DNA from 3 places in the Arthrobacter sp. BK1 genome. Region 3 is predicted to be linked to each of the others. Evidence: riboswitches for the same ligand, from Rfam matches in the RefSeq annotation. Region 3 holds a riboswitch; each other region holds the start of a gene.
The links. Region 3 has a riboswitch for thiamine pyrophosphate ahead of thiD (bifunctional hydroxymethylpyrimidine kinase/phosphomethylpyrimidine kinase). Riboswitches for the same ligand answer to the same signal wherever they lie in the genome.
Positions count from the first base shown of each region.

Region 1: another riboswitch for thiamine pyrophosphate. It lies ahead of thiO (glycine oxidase ThiO); the one in region 3 lies ahead of thiD (bifunctional hydroxymethylpyrimidine kinase/phosphomethylpyrimidine kinase).
Region 2: another riboswitch for thiamine pyrophosphate. It lies ahead of AC1MCA_RS11725 (ECF transporter S component); the one in region 3 lies ahead of thiD (bifunctional hydroxymethylpyrimidine kinase/phosphomethylpyrimidine kinase).

Region 1 is NZ_CM155263.1:3,684,246-3,689,096, forward strand. Features, by position in the region: gene AC1MCA_RS16890 (DEAD/DEAH box helicase) at 1-561, opposite strand, end outside; gene AC1MCA_RS16895 (RNB domain-containing ribonuclease) at 851-2,338, opposite strand; gene thiE (thiamine phosphate synthase) at 2,417-3,163, opposite strand; TPP riboswitch at 3,191-3,311, shown strand; gene thiO (glycine oxidase ThiO) at 3,306-4,556, shown strand; gene thiS (sulfur carrier protein ThiS) at 4,553-4,789, shown strand; gene AC1MCA_RS16915 (thiazole synthase) at 4,794-4,851, shown strand, end outside.
Region 2 is NZ_CM155263.1:2,587,426-2,592,276, forward strand. Features, by position in the region: gene AC1MCA_RS11705 (MrpF/PhaF family protein) at 1-205, shown strand, start outside; gene mnhG (monovalent cation/H(+) antiporter subunit G) at 195-602, shown strand; gene AC1MCA_RS11715 (DUF4235 domain-containing protein) at 704-967, opposite strand; gene AC1MCA_RS11720 (heme-degrading domain-containing protein) at 1,102-1,647, opposite strand; TPP riboswitch at 1,705-1,847, shown strand; gene AC1MCA_RS11725 (ECF transporter S component) at 1,915-2,568, shown strand; gene AC1MCA_RS11730 (ABC transporter ATP-binding protein) at 2,568-4,157, shown strand; gene AC1MCA_RS11735 (energy-coupling factor transporter transmembrane component T family protein) at 4,154-4,851, shown strand, end outside.
Region 3 is NZ_CM155263.1:4,128,616-4,133,466, forward strand. Features, by position in the region: gene AC1MCA_RS18915 (Rne/Rng family ribonuclease) at 1-3,185, shown strand, start outside; TPP riboswitch at 3,327-3,424, shown strand; gene thiD (bifunctional hydroxymethylpyrimidine kinase/phosphomethylpyrimidine kinase) at 3,541-4,851, shown strand, end outside.

The sequences.
Region 1 (4,851 bases), 440 kb from region 3:
CAGGCTCAGGTGCTTCTGCTTGTAGAGGTCGATCAGGCGGCCGGGGGTTCCCACCACGATCTCGACGCCCTTCTGCAGGGCTTCCACCTGGGGCTCATACGCACGGCCACCGTAGATGGTGGTGATGCGGGCGTTGCGCTTGCGGGACGCAGTCTGGAGATCGTTGGCTACCTGCACGGCCAGCTCACGGGTGGGCACGATGACCAGGGCCTGGGGCGCGCCCGGGACGGCGAGCTTATCGAAGCCGGCGTCGTCCGGGCCCACTACGCGCTGCAGTGCGGGGATGCCGAAGCCGAGGGTCTTGCCGGTGCCGGTCTTGGCCTGGCCGATGATGTCGTGGCCAGACAGTGCCACCGGCAGGGTCATGGCCTGGATGGGGAAGGGGTGCGTGATCCCGGCGTCGGCCAGGGACTGAACAATATCGGCGCGGACGTTGTAGTCCGCAAAGGATTTCTCCTCGATCTCATGCGGCTTCTCATCCGAGATGATGGTCTCTTCAGGTTCGATCGTCTCGATGCCGGCGTCGTCAGTCAGCAGCTGGTGGGTATGCAATTCACTCACAGGGGAGTTTCCTTATTCATTTGGGCATTGGCGCTGCATGCTCAACGGGCCGGCCGGGAGGCCGTTCCGGAGCACGCTCGAAGCGCGCAAGCAAATCCAGTGGAAGCCGATCGCGGGCTATCTAAATGCTGGCACTGGTGACCAACGGGTACATCTCAAGATCGCGTAGGGGCGGGCTTGTTGAATTCAAAATCAAGGAAATCAACGACCGGGCATCCATTTCTACTTCTTCAGTCTAGCCGTACGGACCCCGAATACCGGCTTTGGCCACGTCAAACCGGTGCTGGGGCTAGGCCAGCAGTTCGAAATGGACCTCACGGGTGGCGATGTCCGAGGAGATCAGGCGGACCCTGACCTTGGTGCCGGATTCCAGGTCCCCCGCGCACCGGGCCGTCACGGCTGGTTCGGCAATCTGGATGACTCCTGACGGGCCGTTCCCGTTCCCGTTCTTGCCGTTGCCGTTTTTTCCGTTCCCGTTGTCCTTCTGCGGCTTGGAACCCGAAATCACAATCGCATCAAATTCCTGACCGATGTGATTGACCAGGAGGGCAGCCTCCACCGTGTCCAGTGCCATCCGCTCCATCCGGGCCGCCAGCTGATCGGAGCCTGCCATGATCTCCGGCAGGGACGGCAGTGCTTCCCGCGCCCAGTCCGGTACAGGCCGGCCGTTGCTCAGGGCCTCGCAGATCACCAGGACAAAACGGTCGATCAGCCGCCGGAGCGGTGCCGTGGTGTGGGCGTAGGCGGCGCCGATGGCTGACTGGATGGCATCGTCCGGAACTGTTCCGTCAAATGCCGTGTAGCTGGCACCACGGAACAGCATGCCGGCGGAGTGCAGGATGGCCAGTTGCCGGGGGTCGGTCGGATCGAGGCTGCGGAGGTATTCGCCGTAGGTGATTTTTCCGTCCCACGGTCTGCCCAGGGCTTCGGTCTGGATGCGGAAATGACGCAGTGATCTCTCGTCCGGGGCGGGCATGGTGCGCAGTATCCCCACCTTCCCGTCAAGCATGAGCTGGGCGGCGGCCATCCCTGTCATCAGGGATATCTGGGCATTCCAGTCCTCCACCGGAAGCTGGGGTGCCGCGGCAATGCGGTAGCCGCCGTCGGGCAGTTGGACGATTTCCTGCTCAGGCATGTTCAGGCTTGCCCCGCCGCGCTGGCGCTCCAGCTCGACGCGCTTCAGCCCCACTTCCTTCAGAAGCTGCAGCACCGGGTTGTCCGAGCCGGCGTCCAGCTCGGCCTGGACACCCTTGTAGGAGAGCTTGGCCCGGCTGGACATCCTGGCCCGGCGGACAGCCACGGAGGAAACCTGGGCGGCGTCATCCAGTTCGAACTCCCAGACGAAGGCGGAGCAAAGCTGGCCGGCAAGCAGGCTCCCGGCTCCCTCGCTGATGACCTCCGGGTGCAGCGGGATGCGGCCGTCGGGAGCGTAGAACGTCTGGCCACGCCGGCGGGTCTCTGCGTCGAGGCCGCCTCCGGGGCGGACGAAGGACGGCACGTCGGCGATGGCGTACAGGACGCGGTATCCGGCGTCGTCACGCTCAATGAACAGCGCCTGGTCAAGATCCGTGGACGATGCCGGATCGACGGTGAGGAACTCGATGTGTGTCAGGTCCGCTTCAGGCAGTTCGTGTGAGGCGACGGCGGCCTCGGCGTCCCGGACCGCCTCCTCCGGGTAGGGTCCCGGCAGCTCCAGCTCAGTCCGAAGTGCACTCAGAGCCGCTTCCAGGGCGTTGGTGTGTTCGCGGACGTAGGGAGCCAAACGATGATGTGACACAAAAATCAGACTAACCCGATTTTCGCGGATCGTGCACGCCTTGGCCCGGCCGGCGGCTGGGTTTTCAGGCCGCCGGTATCAGACGGCACCCCCGTCCAGGGCTGCCAGGAGCGCTGCGGCCGCTGCCGCTGGATCGGAAGCCTCCGTGATGGCACGCACCACCACAATCCTGCCGGCCCCGGCGGCCACCACCTGTTCGACGTTGTCCAGATCGATTCCACCGATTGCGAACCACGGTACGGTGGCCTGCTCGCCGCCGGCCGCCCGTACCGCCTCGGCGGCGTACCGCACCAGGTCAAGGCCGACGGCGGCCCGCCCGGGCTTGGTGGGTGTGGCCCACACCGGACCGACACAGAAATAGTCCAGGCCGCCGTCGGGCGTGGACAGGGCGGACGAGAGCCGGAGCGCGCCCTCCACCTGTTCCGTGGTGTGCGTGGAAAGCCCGATCAGCCCGTTCGCACCAAGCAGCGAGCGGGCCGATGCCACCGGCAGATCCTGCTGCCCGATGTGGAAGACCGGCGCGCCCGAAAGCAGCGCAATGTCCGCTCGGTCATTGACCGCCCACAGCCGCCCGTGGCGTTCGGCTGCCGCCCGGAGCACCGCCAAAAGTTCCAGTTCCTCGGCCGCCTCGATCCCCTTGTCGCGGAGCTGGATGATGTCCACGCCGCCGGCAAACGCCGCTTCGACGAACTCGCCAAAGTCCCCGCGGTCCCGGCGTGCATCGGTGCAGAGGTAGAGCCTGGCACTGACGGGGAGGCCGCTGGCGGGATCCGGTGTGGAGCCGGCGGCGGATGTGCTGGAAGAGGGTGCGGAAGTCACGTTCATGGAAGCCAGCCTAATTCCCCTAAACTGGGCGGGTACTGCGGGAGCCCGTAGCAGCCGTCATAAAGCTGCCGGGCTGAGAGGGCATCAGAGCCGACCGCTTGACCTGATCCGGCTAGTACCGGCGTAGGGAAGGAACCCCTTGATGCTTCACGCTGAGCAGACAATCCATGCTGACGTGGCGGTGATCGGCGGTGGAGTCGTCGGCCATTGCATTGCCTGGGAAGCGAGGCGCTCGGGCCGCTCTGTGGCCGTGATCGACGACGCCCCGGGGCAGGGCGCCAGCTGGGCGGCGGCCGGTATGCTCGCCCCGGTCAGTGAACTCCACTACCAGGAGGAAAATCTCCTCGAACTGATGCTCGAGGCGTCCAGCCTGTGGCCGGCTTTTGCGGCCGCCCTTGCGGCGGCGGGAGCCCCGGACCCCGGCTACCTGACGACGCCGACCCTCGCCGTCGGCGCGGACGCTGCAGACCGCCGGGCCCTGATGGACCTGCGTACAGTGCAGCAGGCCAACGGCCTCCTGGTTGAACCCCTCACCATCCGCGGGGCGAGGGCCAAGGAGAGCCTCCTCAGTCCGGCCATCTCCTGCGCTTTGGAAATTGCCGCGGACCACCAGGTGGATCCCCGGAAGCTGGTGGCGTCCCTGCGGGAGCTGCTGGCCACCCATGAGCCAGGCGCAGGAAGCGCTGTTGACGGGGCCGCCGGAGGATTCGCCGTGGCGGACCGGGCCACGGCGATCCTCTGGGCAGACGGCCGCGTCACCGGGGTGAGGCTGGCCCGCGGAGGAACCATCCGTGCCCGCGAGACCATTGTGGCCAACGGATTGCAGGCGGCCGCTCTTGAGGGCCTGCCGGAAGGCCTGCACCTTCCCCTCCGGCCTGTTCATGGCGACATCCTGCGGCTGGCCGTTCCCCGGCACCTCCGCCCGCTGGTCACTTCCACTGTCCGCGGACTGGTCCACGGGGTGCCGGTCTATCTGGTTCCGCGCCAGGACGGCACGGTGGTGATCGGCGCCACCCAGCGTGAGGACGCGCTGTCAGCGGGGGAGGGGGCGGCGGGGGACCTTGCCGCAACGGCTTCGGCCGTCTCCGCCGGCGGCGTCTACCAACTGCTGCGTGATGCCCAGGTCCTGGTGCCGGCAGTGTCGGAGCTGGAACTCCTCGAAAGTACCGCCAGGGCGCGCCCCGCCACCCCGGACAACGCACCCCTCCTGGGGCGGGTCACCGGCATCCATGGGCTGATCATCGCCACCGGGTTCTTCCGCCACGGTGTGCTGCTCGCTCCTGCGGCGGCAGCCATCTGCCGGGACCTGATGGACGGCCGGGAGGACCAGCGCTGGGAAGCCATGGGTCCCACCAGGTTTTCACGTACGCACCAGCAAAAGGAATCAGCATGAACATCATCCTCAACGGCTCCCGCCATGCCGTGGCCGACGACGCCTCCATCACCGCCCTGGTCAGCCAGGTCACCGGCCGTCCCCTCTCAGCCGGCGGCCAGGCGACCGACGGCCGGAAACTTGGCGTGGCCGTGGCCCGCAATTCCGAAGTAGTACCCCGCAGCCAGTGGTTCGTCACAGCGCTCGCCGAGGGTGACGACGTCGAACTCGTTACTGCAGTCCAGGGAGGCTGACACCATGACGGAAACCGGCACCATCCCCACAAGTGGAAAAGAAAAGGCAGTGCCCAACGACC
Region 2 (4,851 bases), 1.5 Mb from region 3:
CCGCGGACCCTCACTGCTGGACCGCGTGCTGGCCTCGGATGTCCTGCTTGCCATCCTCGGTGCCGCTTTGTGCATCGATATGGCGGTCAACCGGCACCTGAACAACCTGATGCTGCTGGTGGCGCTGTCCATTGTGGGCTTCATCGGCTCGGCAACAGTGGCGCGCTTCGTGGCGGGCCGGCGGGAGCAGCCCAATGAATCCTGAAGCCAGCCTGGTGGACAACATCATCGACACCACATCGGCCGTTTTTATGGTGGTGGGCGCTCTCATGTCCCTGGCCGCCGCCGTCGGTCTCCTGCGTTTTCCGGATCTGATGAGCCGGATGCACGCGGCCACCAAACCGCAGGTCCTGGGCCTGTTCCTGCTGCTGGCATCCATAGGCCTTCAGATGCGCACCTGGTGGGTGTGGCCGGTTCTGCTGGTGGCATGGATCTTCCAGCTCCTCACGGTGCCGGTGTCCGCGCACATGGTGGGCCGCGCCGGTTACCGCACCAAGCACCTGCACCGGGAGCTGCTCAGTTCCGATGAACTGGAAGCCGTGGTTCAGAAGGCGGCACAGTCGGCCCGGGACGAAGGGTCCAACGCCGGCCGTCCGGACTGACAGCCAGCCTGACGGACTGGCTGCCGGCCCGGCCGGGCTGACACATCCAGCCTGACAGCCGGCCGGACTGATTGCCGGCCGAGCTGCCGGCGGTGCTACTGCTAGACGATGTCCTGGGACTTGGCGAACCGGGTGATGGCGCGCTGGGTGCCGCGGTTGGCGAGCACCTGGATGATGGTGCTGACCGAGGCCGAGATGAGTGCAAACGTCAGGGCTGACCGCAGGGTGGTGGGAGTGTCCTCGTGCTTGCCTGTGGGCGGTTTGCGGCCGGTGGACTTCTCCCACACGGCGTTGACTACCTTGGTGCCGAGAAATCCTGCGCCGAGGCTGACTCCGGTGCCAAGCAGCTTGATGAAAAGGTTCATTCGTGTAACTCCTAGCGGGCGGAAAACGGACTGACCTTAGCCTAGCCGCATCCGCGTGCCCGGCGCCCCTCAGCTGCCAGAGCCCTCAGAGAACGGGGCCGCTCAGCTCCCTGAGCCCACAGCTGCCGGAGCCCTCAGCTCCCGGTTCGCATGGACGCCAGGATCTCCCGCAGCGCCTCCACCACAAGATCGTGGTCCTCCTGCTGGGGCAGGCCCGAAACCGTCACGGTGGCCACGGCACCCACCCCGGCGACGTAGACGGGGAAGGAACCGCCGTGGGCCGCGTACGTGGACTCGTCGTACCAGCCCTGGTCCTCGAGCCGCCCGCCACCCAGCCGGCCGCGCAGCCCGACGAGTAATGAGGGAATCTCATACCGTGCGGCGGTGCGCTGCTTCGCGCGTATCCAGTGCTCGTTGTCCGGCGTGGCTCCGTCCAGCGCCACATGGAACAGGACCTGGTCAGCCTTGGTGATGTCGATGGCGATGGTCAGCTTCCGGCTCTTCCCCAGCTCCACCAGCAGGAGCCCCAGGTTGAGGGAGTCATCCTTGGTGAAACGCGGGAACTGCAGCTCGGAGATCTCACTATCGATCCGCGCTATCAGTGCCTCGAGGGCGGCGCGGGGCTGGTCCTCGGCGGAGTCGGGATCAAAGGCTGTCACGGACGAGGAGTCAGAGGTCATGGCCCACAATCTACCGGCCCGGCGGTGTAAACTGGACCACGCCCAACAGGGCAGATTTATTTACGACAGGGGAGCGCCGCCGTCGGGCATCACTGGCATTGCCAGGGAAACCAAGGGTGGGCGCTGAGAGTGCGGACAGCCGCAGACCCTCGAACCTGATCCGGTTAGTACCGGCGCAAGGGAGTCGAGTTCTCGAAGTGTCCGGCGACGGCGGCAACGCCGCGGGCCGGGTGCACTTTCCCCTCCTGTTCCTCAGGAGGACCACATATGAGCACTGCAGCATTGAATAAGAAGACCGGCAACACCTGGCGCGTCGTGGACATTGTGGTGGCCGCGCTTATCGCGATCGCCGGCGGCGTGATTTTCTGGGCATGGTCACAGGGCGCCGGCATTGTGTCCGCGCCGATGAACGCCGTTTACCCCCCGCTGACAGGCCTGCTGGCCGGCGGCTGGATGATCCCCGCGGTGCTGGGCATGCTTATCATCCGCAAGCCGGGCGCGGCGATCTTCTGCGAAACCGTCGCCGCCACCGGCGAACTCATCATGGGCTCCCAGTACGGCGCCACGGTGCTGATCTCCGGACTCCTCCAGGGCCTGGGCGCCGAGTTGGTGTTCTTCCTGCTGGTGTACGGCAAGTTCAGGTTCGGCTCGTTCCTGCACCAGAAGTACAACCTGATCGTCGCGTTGCTGGCCGGCGCCGGCGCGGGTCTGTTCTGCGGCCTGAACGACTCCTTCCTCCCGTGGGGCTGGAACATCGCCTACGAACCCGGTGACAAGCTCGCCTACATCCTGTTCTGCACTATCTCCGGCGCCGTGATTGCGGGCGCGCTGTCCTGGATCGCCACCCGCGGCCTGGCCCGGACCGGCGTGCTCAGCTCCTTCGCCTCACGAAAGGCAGCTTCGGAGCCTGTCTTCAGCTGATGACCGCTTCCGACGCCGGCACCGCGGCACTGGTGCGCCCCGCCGCGGTGACCGCGCGCGGTTGGGGCTGGCGCCACTCCGGCAGGTCAGCCCCTGCAGTCCAGGGGCTCGACCTCGACATCGCTCCGGGCGAGCGGGTGCTCCTGCTGGGCCCTTCCGGCGCGGGCAAATCCACGCTGCTGCACGCACTGGCCGGGGTGCTGGGGGATGAAGGGGACGACGCCGATGAGACCGGTTCGCTCCTGATCGACGGCGCTGCCCCCCGCGGGCAGCGCGGACGATCCGGGCTGATGCAGCAGGACCCGGAAACCCAGGTGGTCCTCTCGCGCCTCGGCGACGACGTCGCCTTCGGCGCCGAAAACCTGGCCGTTCCGCGGGACGAGATCTGGCGGCGGGTCCATGAAGCGCTCGACGACGTCGGGCTGCGAAGTGCCGACGGCGAGGAAGGTGCCGCACGGCGTGGTGCCACGCGGCTTCCGCTGGACCACCCGACGTCGGCCCTGTCCGGCGGGCAGAAGCAGCGCTTGGCGCTCGCCGGCATTTTGGCGATGCGGCCCGGGCTGATCCTGCTCGACGAACCGACGGCCAACCTCGATCCCGCCGGGGTGCTCGAAGTCCGTGACGCCGTGGGCCGCTGCCTGGACAAGACCGGCGCAACGCTGGTGGTGGTGGAACACCGGGTGTCCGTCTGGAAGGACCTGGTGGACCGGATTGTGGTGCTGCAGCCCGGCTCGGCCAACGCTTCGGCTGTCCTGCTGGACGGTCCGCCGGACCAGGTCCTCGCCGAGGCGCGGGAGATGCTGATCGGGGCCGGTGTCTGGGTGCCGGGGTACCTCCCCGATACGCGCAGCCGCACTTCCGCCGGCTCCGGCGACCTGCTGCTCGCCGCCGAAAACCTGGCCGTCTCCCGCGGGCGTCCGCGCCGCCGGGGCTTCAGGACCATCCCGCCGGTGCCGGTCCAGGAGGGCGTGACGGCACAGGTCCGGGCCGGCCAGGCACTGACGGTGACCGGTCCCAACGGGGCCGGGAAGTCCACGTTCGCGCTGACCCTCGCAGGACTGCTCGCGCCGGTCCGCGGCAAGGTTTCCGCCGCCGTGGATCTGAGCCTGGGAGCCGGGATCGACCCCTTCAGATGGAAAGCGAACCGTCTGATTTCGCGCATCGGAACGGTCTTCCAGGAACCCGAGCACCAGTTCGTCACCGGGCGTGTGCTGGATGAGCTGATGTTCGGCCCGCGTCACCTCGGGCATGGGGAGGAACGGGTGGATGAGCTGCTCGAACGGCTCCGCCTGACGCACCTGGTGGACGCGAATCCGTACACACTGTCCGGCGGCGAGAAGCGGCGGCTCTCCGTGGCTACGGTCCTGGCAGCGCACCCCAAGGTGCTGGTACTGGACGAGCCGACCTTCGGCCAGGATGCCAACACCTGGGCGGAGCTCGCGTCCTTCCTGTCTGAACTTCTCGATGCCGGAACGGCAGTGGTCTCGGTGACGCACGATCAGGAGTTCAGCGCGGTCCTGGGCGGTACGGAACTGCACCTGGGGCCCGCCTCAATCGGCGGGGCCCGCCTGGAAGCCGGCGCCTCATGAGGGCCGAACTGAACCTGCGAGGCAACCACTCCGTCCTCACCCGGGCCAACCCGCTGGCGAAGTTCACGGCGGTCTTCCTGATCACCCTGGTGCTGGCCCTTTCCATCGACTGGGTCTCCGCCACCACGGCACTGGTGGCCGAGTTGGCGCTCTTTCCCTTGGCCGGGCTGACATTGGGCCTGTTGTGGCAGCGGGGCTGGCCGCTGATCCTCGCGGCGGCCCTGGGCGGCTGGAGCACAGCGATCGTTGCGGCGGACAGCGGCGCCGTGCTGCTCGATGCCGGGATCTGGTCCATCAGCGAAGGTTCGCTGCAGCTGGGGCTTGGTTTTATGCTCCGCGGGCTGGCGATCGCGCTTCCGGCCATCCTGCTGATGAGCTGCACTGACCCGACCGACCTCGCCGATGCGCTGGCCCAGAAGGCAAAACTGCCGCACCGCTTTGTGCTCGGCACCCTGGCGGCGATGCGGCTCGTGGGGCTCATGGCTGAGGAATGGCAGACCATCGGGATGGCGCGGCGGGCCCGGGGCGTGGGCTCGCACGGAAGTCCGCTGCAACGGTTGCGCGCAACACTGGGCCAGAGCTTCGGGCTGCTGGTCCAGGCCATCCGGCGGGCCTCCCGCCTGGCGGTCACCATGGAAGCCCGCGGTTTTGGCAGCGCGCAGAGGACCTGGGCGCGGGAATCCACCTACTCGGT
Region 3 (4,851 bases):
CCGAGGCCACGGAAACACCCGCTGCAGCAGAGCCTGCTGCCGTGGAGGCTGCCGCCGCGGTTCAGGGTGAAGAGATGGCCGTCGACACGAAACCTGTCCGGCGCCGCCGCGTTGCCACCCGCAAGGCCGCAGCCCCTGAGACTGTTGAGCTGGAAACTGACGCAGCCCCTGAGACTGTTGAGCTGGAAACTGCCGCAGCCCCTGAAACTGCTGCTGCCCCGGAGGCCGCTGCTGTTTCCGAGGCCGACGCAGCACCCGGACCTGAGGCAGCCCCTGACGTTCCGGAAAAGCCGGCTGTACCGGCGCCGGTACAGCCGGAAGCAGCCGTCCAGGAGACAGCTGCCCCGGCGACGGAACCCGCCCGCGCCGAGGCGGCCAGTCCCTTCGGTTCACTTTTCCTGGAACCGGGCTCGTCCACGTCAGTGCTTTTCCAGGCGCCTGACCTGAGCACCGTGGTGCGCCCCGCTCCGGCCGCCGTTGCCGCTGCAGCTGAGCCTGAAGAGGACGACGCCGAGGACGGCGAAGCGGACGACGCCAACGGCCGCCGCAGGCGCCGCAGCCGTGGCCGCCGCGGACGCAGCCGCACCGACGAAACCGAAAACGACGCCGAAGCTGCCGAAGGCGGCCAGGACGGCGCCGCCGAAGACGACGAAGAGTCAGCAGGCCAGGCCGAAGAGGGCGTGACGTCCCGCCGTCGCCGCCGCCGCCGCCGTGGTGACCAGGACCTGGAACTGACCGGCGGGGAAGGCGACGATCCCCCCAACACGGTGACGCGTGTCCGCGCACCGCGTGCCGCCACCGAAGCTCCGGTCAATAACCGCGTGACGTCCGTCAAGGGCTCCACCAGGCTCGAAGCGAAGAAGCAGCGCCGGCGTGAATCCCGCGATACCGGCCGCCGCCGAACGGTGATCACCGAGGCCGAGTTCCTGGCCCGGCGTGAATCCGTTGACCGGCAGATGATCGTCCGCCAGCGCGATGACAGAATCCAGATCGCAGTCCTTGAGGACGGCGTCCTGGCCGAACACTTTGTCTCCAAGACCCAGCAGGACTCCCTGATCGGCAACGTTTACCTCGGCAAGGTGCAGAACGTGCTGCCTTCCATGGAAGCGGCGTTCGTTGACATCGGACGAGGCCGCAACGCCGTCCTCTACGCGGGCGAAGTGAACTGGGACGCCGTCAACCTCGAAGGCAAGCAGCGCCGGATCGAAAACGCCCTCAAATCAGGCGATACCGTCCTGGTCCAGGTCACCAAGGACCCCGTAGGCCACAAGGGCGCCCGCCTGACCAGCCAGATCTCCCTGCCCGGCCGCTACCTCGTGTACGTGCCCGGCGGCTCCATGACCGGCATCTCCCGCAAGCTGCCCGACGTCGAACGCAACCGCCTCAAGCGCATCCTCAAGGACCGCCTCCCGGAGCACGCCGGCGTGATCGTGCGCACGGCTGCCGAAGGCGCCTCCGAAGAGGAGCTCACGCATGACATCAACCGTCTGCGGGCCCAGTGGGAGGGCATCGAAAGCCAGTCCACCTCCACGAAGATCCTCGCCCCGGAGCTCCTCTACGGCGAACCTGACCTCACCATCAAGGTTGTCCGCGACGTCTTCAACGAGGACTTCTCCAAGCTGATCGTCTCCGGCGAAGAAGCCTGGGACACCATCGAGGCCTACGTCACCTACGTTGCCCCGGATCTGGTGGGCCGCCTGGAAAAGTGGACCAAGGACCAGGACATCTTCGCTGCCTGGCGGATCGACGAACAGATCCACAAGGCACTCGAACGCAAGGTTTTCCTGCCGTCCGGCGGGTCCCTGGTCATCGACCGGACCGAAGCCATGACCGTGGTGGACGTCAACACCGGCAAATTTACCGGCAGCGGCGGCAACCTCGAGGAGACAGTCACCAAGAACAACCTCGAAGCAGCCGAGGAAGTGGTCCGGCAGCTCCGGCTCCGCGATATCGGCGGCATCATTGTCATCGACTTCATCGACATGGTGCTCGAGTCCAACCGTGATCTGGTGCTGCGGCGCATGGTGGAATGCCTGGGCCGCGACCGCACCAAGCACCAGGTCGCCGAAGTGACATCGCTGGGCCTGGTCCAGATGACGCGCAAACGGATGGGCACGGGGCTCCTGGAGGTCTTCGGGGAGCAGTGCGAAACCTGTGCCGGCCGCGGAATCGTCACCCACGACGACCCCGTGGAACATCGCCGGGCCAATACTGTCGCTGCCGAACACCATGTGCAGCGTGCAGACAGCCACCGCGCGGACGCGCCGCGCACCGATCAGCGCCCTGACCAGCGCATGGATGTGACCCGCGGAGACAGCCAGCCCGGCGGCCGCAACGACCGCAAGCGCCGCCGTGGCCGCGGCGGCCAGCCCCTCGACGTCGCGCCGGCCGCCCCGGTTCAGATCCATACGGTCCACCCTGACCCCAGCGACGCCGAGCGCCACGCCAAGGCGGAGGCCACCAGGGCGGCACTGGCAAACATCGCCGCTGCCGCACATGCTGCACACCTGCACGAAGACGAGGTGGCACAGGCAATCAGCGCCGCAGGCCAGGCTGCCGCAGGGGCACCGGCGAAGGCAACAGCGCCGGCACCTTCACCGGCACCGGCCACGTCACCGGCAGCAGCAACGGCGGAACGGACCGAAACCGACTCTGCCGGACGCCCCGGTGCAGTGCTGACCTTCGGCGGAGAGCAGGTTGTCCTGCCCTTCGTAGAGCACCACGCGGACCACCCGCAGTCGCCTGCCCTGACGCTGGACCGTCTTGCCGAGGCCTTTGCCAATCTGGGGGCGCCGGTTGCCGGGCCTGAAGCCACTGGGCCTGAAGCCACTGGTGCTGAAGCCGCGGCTGCTGAATCCAAGCCGGCAGTCGCAGCACCGGCCGAGACTCTTCCTGCCGCCAGCGAGCCGGCACGCCGGCAGCCCGCCGCGGAGGAGAAGGACTACTCGGACCACACCGCGGACCAGTCACGCAACCGCCGCCCGCGGCGTAACCGCAGTGCCAGCCGAGCCCAGGGCGCAGCCAATGCCACTTCGGTGGAGCATCACGAGGCCGCTCCGGTGGCTGCCACCGGGCACTCCCACGCCGCCAAGGCACCGGAACCCGCCAAGGTTGCCGTTGCTGACAAACCGGCTGCGGAGGCGCCCATCATCCTCGGTGTAGGGGTTCCGGCCTCAGAGCTCTGACCAACCAGGTCCGGGATGCCCGGCCGCGCCTGTTCTTCACAGGCGGGGCCGGGCATCGCGCGTTAACCGGCGGCCCGCGGGATGCAGGCGCTGTCCCATAACGTCACGGAAGGCCGGAGCCTGCGCGAAACGCTAGGCTGAACCACTGACACGGGGTGCCGCGCACAGTGCCGGCTGAGATCCAGACCCGTTGAACCTGTCCGGTTAGCACCGGCGAAGGGATGTCTCCTTGGCTTCTACTCTTGTCCTGTCCCCGGCTGCCGGCGTCTCCGCAGCGGCGCCTTCTCCCGCACCCACCCGGGGCCAAGCACCCACCCCGGCCCAGGCACCGCAAAGCCGGCCCAGGGCCGGCCACGTGCGGCGGGAAATTCCGCGCGTTCTGTCAATCGCGGGCTCTGATCCATCAGGCGGTGCCGGCATCCAGGCGGACCTGAAAAGCATTGCAGCATTCGGCGGCTACGGGATGGCCGCCATCACCGCCCTGACCGCCCAGAACACCCGGGGAGTGCGGGCCGTCCACGTCCCGCCCGCTGCCTTCCTGGCCGAGCAGCTTGAGGCCATCAGTGACGACATCACCATCGACGCCGTCAAGATCGGCATGCTGGGCGAAGCTGAGGTGATAGCGGTGGTTCGTGGGTGGCTCGAAAAAGTCCGCCCCGCCGTCGTCGTCCTGGACCCGGTAATGGTCGCCACCAGCGGGGACAGGCTCCTGAAGGAATCGGCTGAAGATGCCCTGGGGGAACTGCTTCAGCTCGCGGACCTGATCACACCAAACCTGGTGGAACTCGCCCTTCTTCTCGGCGAGCCGCAGGCGCAGGACTGGGAAGAGGCCCTGGGGCAAGGACGCCGGCTATCTGCCGCCACCGGCGCCACCATCCTGGTCAAGGGAGGGCACCTCGACGGCGATACTTGCCCGGACGCCCTGGTCAATGCCGGGGGACTGCTTTCGCAGGAGGTGGTGGAGTTTGCGGGGGAGCGCGTACCCACGCCGAACAGCCACGGCACCGGCTGCTCGCTGTCATCGGCAATGGCTGCCGTGCAGGCCCGGCTGGGCGACTGGGAAGCCTCGCTGCGCCAGGTGAAGCCCTGGCTGGCCGGCGCGCTCCAGGCCTCCGGCCAGCTTGACGTTGGCGGCGGCAACGGCCCGGTCCACCACTTCCACCACCGGAAGCGGGAGCTGGATAAGGGCGAATTCGCTGAACTCCTGCGCGGGGAAGCCGCTCCTGAGCTGGAATCCATCTATGGGCTGGAGTTCATCCGTGACCTCGCGGCCGGCACGCTGGGAGAGGCGCAGTTCACCTACTACCTCGCGCAGGACGCCATCTACCTCAACGGTTACTCACGGGTGCTGGCCCGCGCCAGCGCGCTGGCGCCCACTGAGGCGGCCCAGCTGTTCTGGGCCCGCTCCGCGCAGCAGTGCCTCGAGGTCGAGTCCGAGCTGCACCGGAGCTGGCTCAGTTCCCGCGCAGTGGAGCCGGGCCTGGGGCCGGTCACCAAGTCCTACGTGGACCACCTGCTGGCGGCCTCAACCTCAGGCAGCTACGCCGTGCTGGTGGCTGCTGTCCTTCCGTGCTTCTGGCTGTACGCCGAAGTGGGGCAGACGCTTCACGGGGAGTTCATCGCTGCCGGCGCCCCCGCGTCGCACCCCTACGCCGAATGGCTGCGG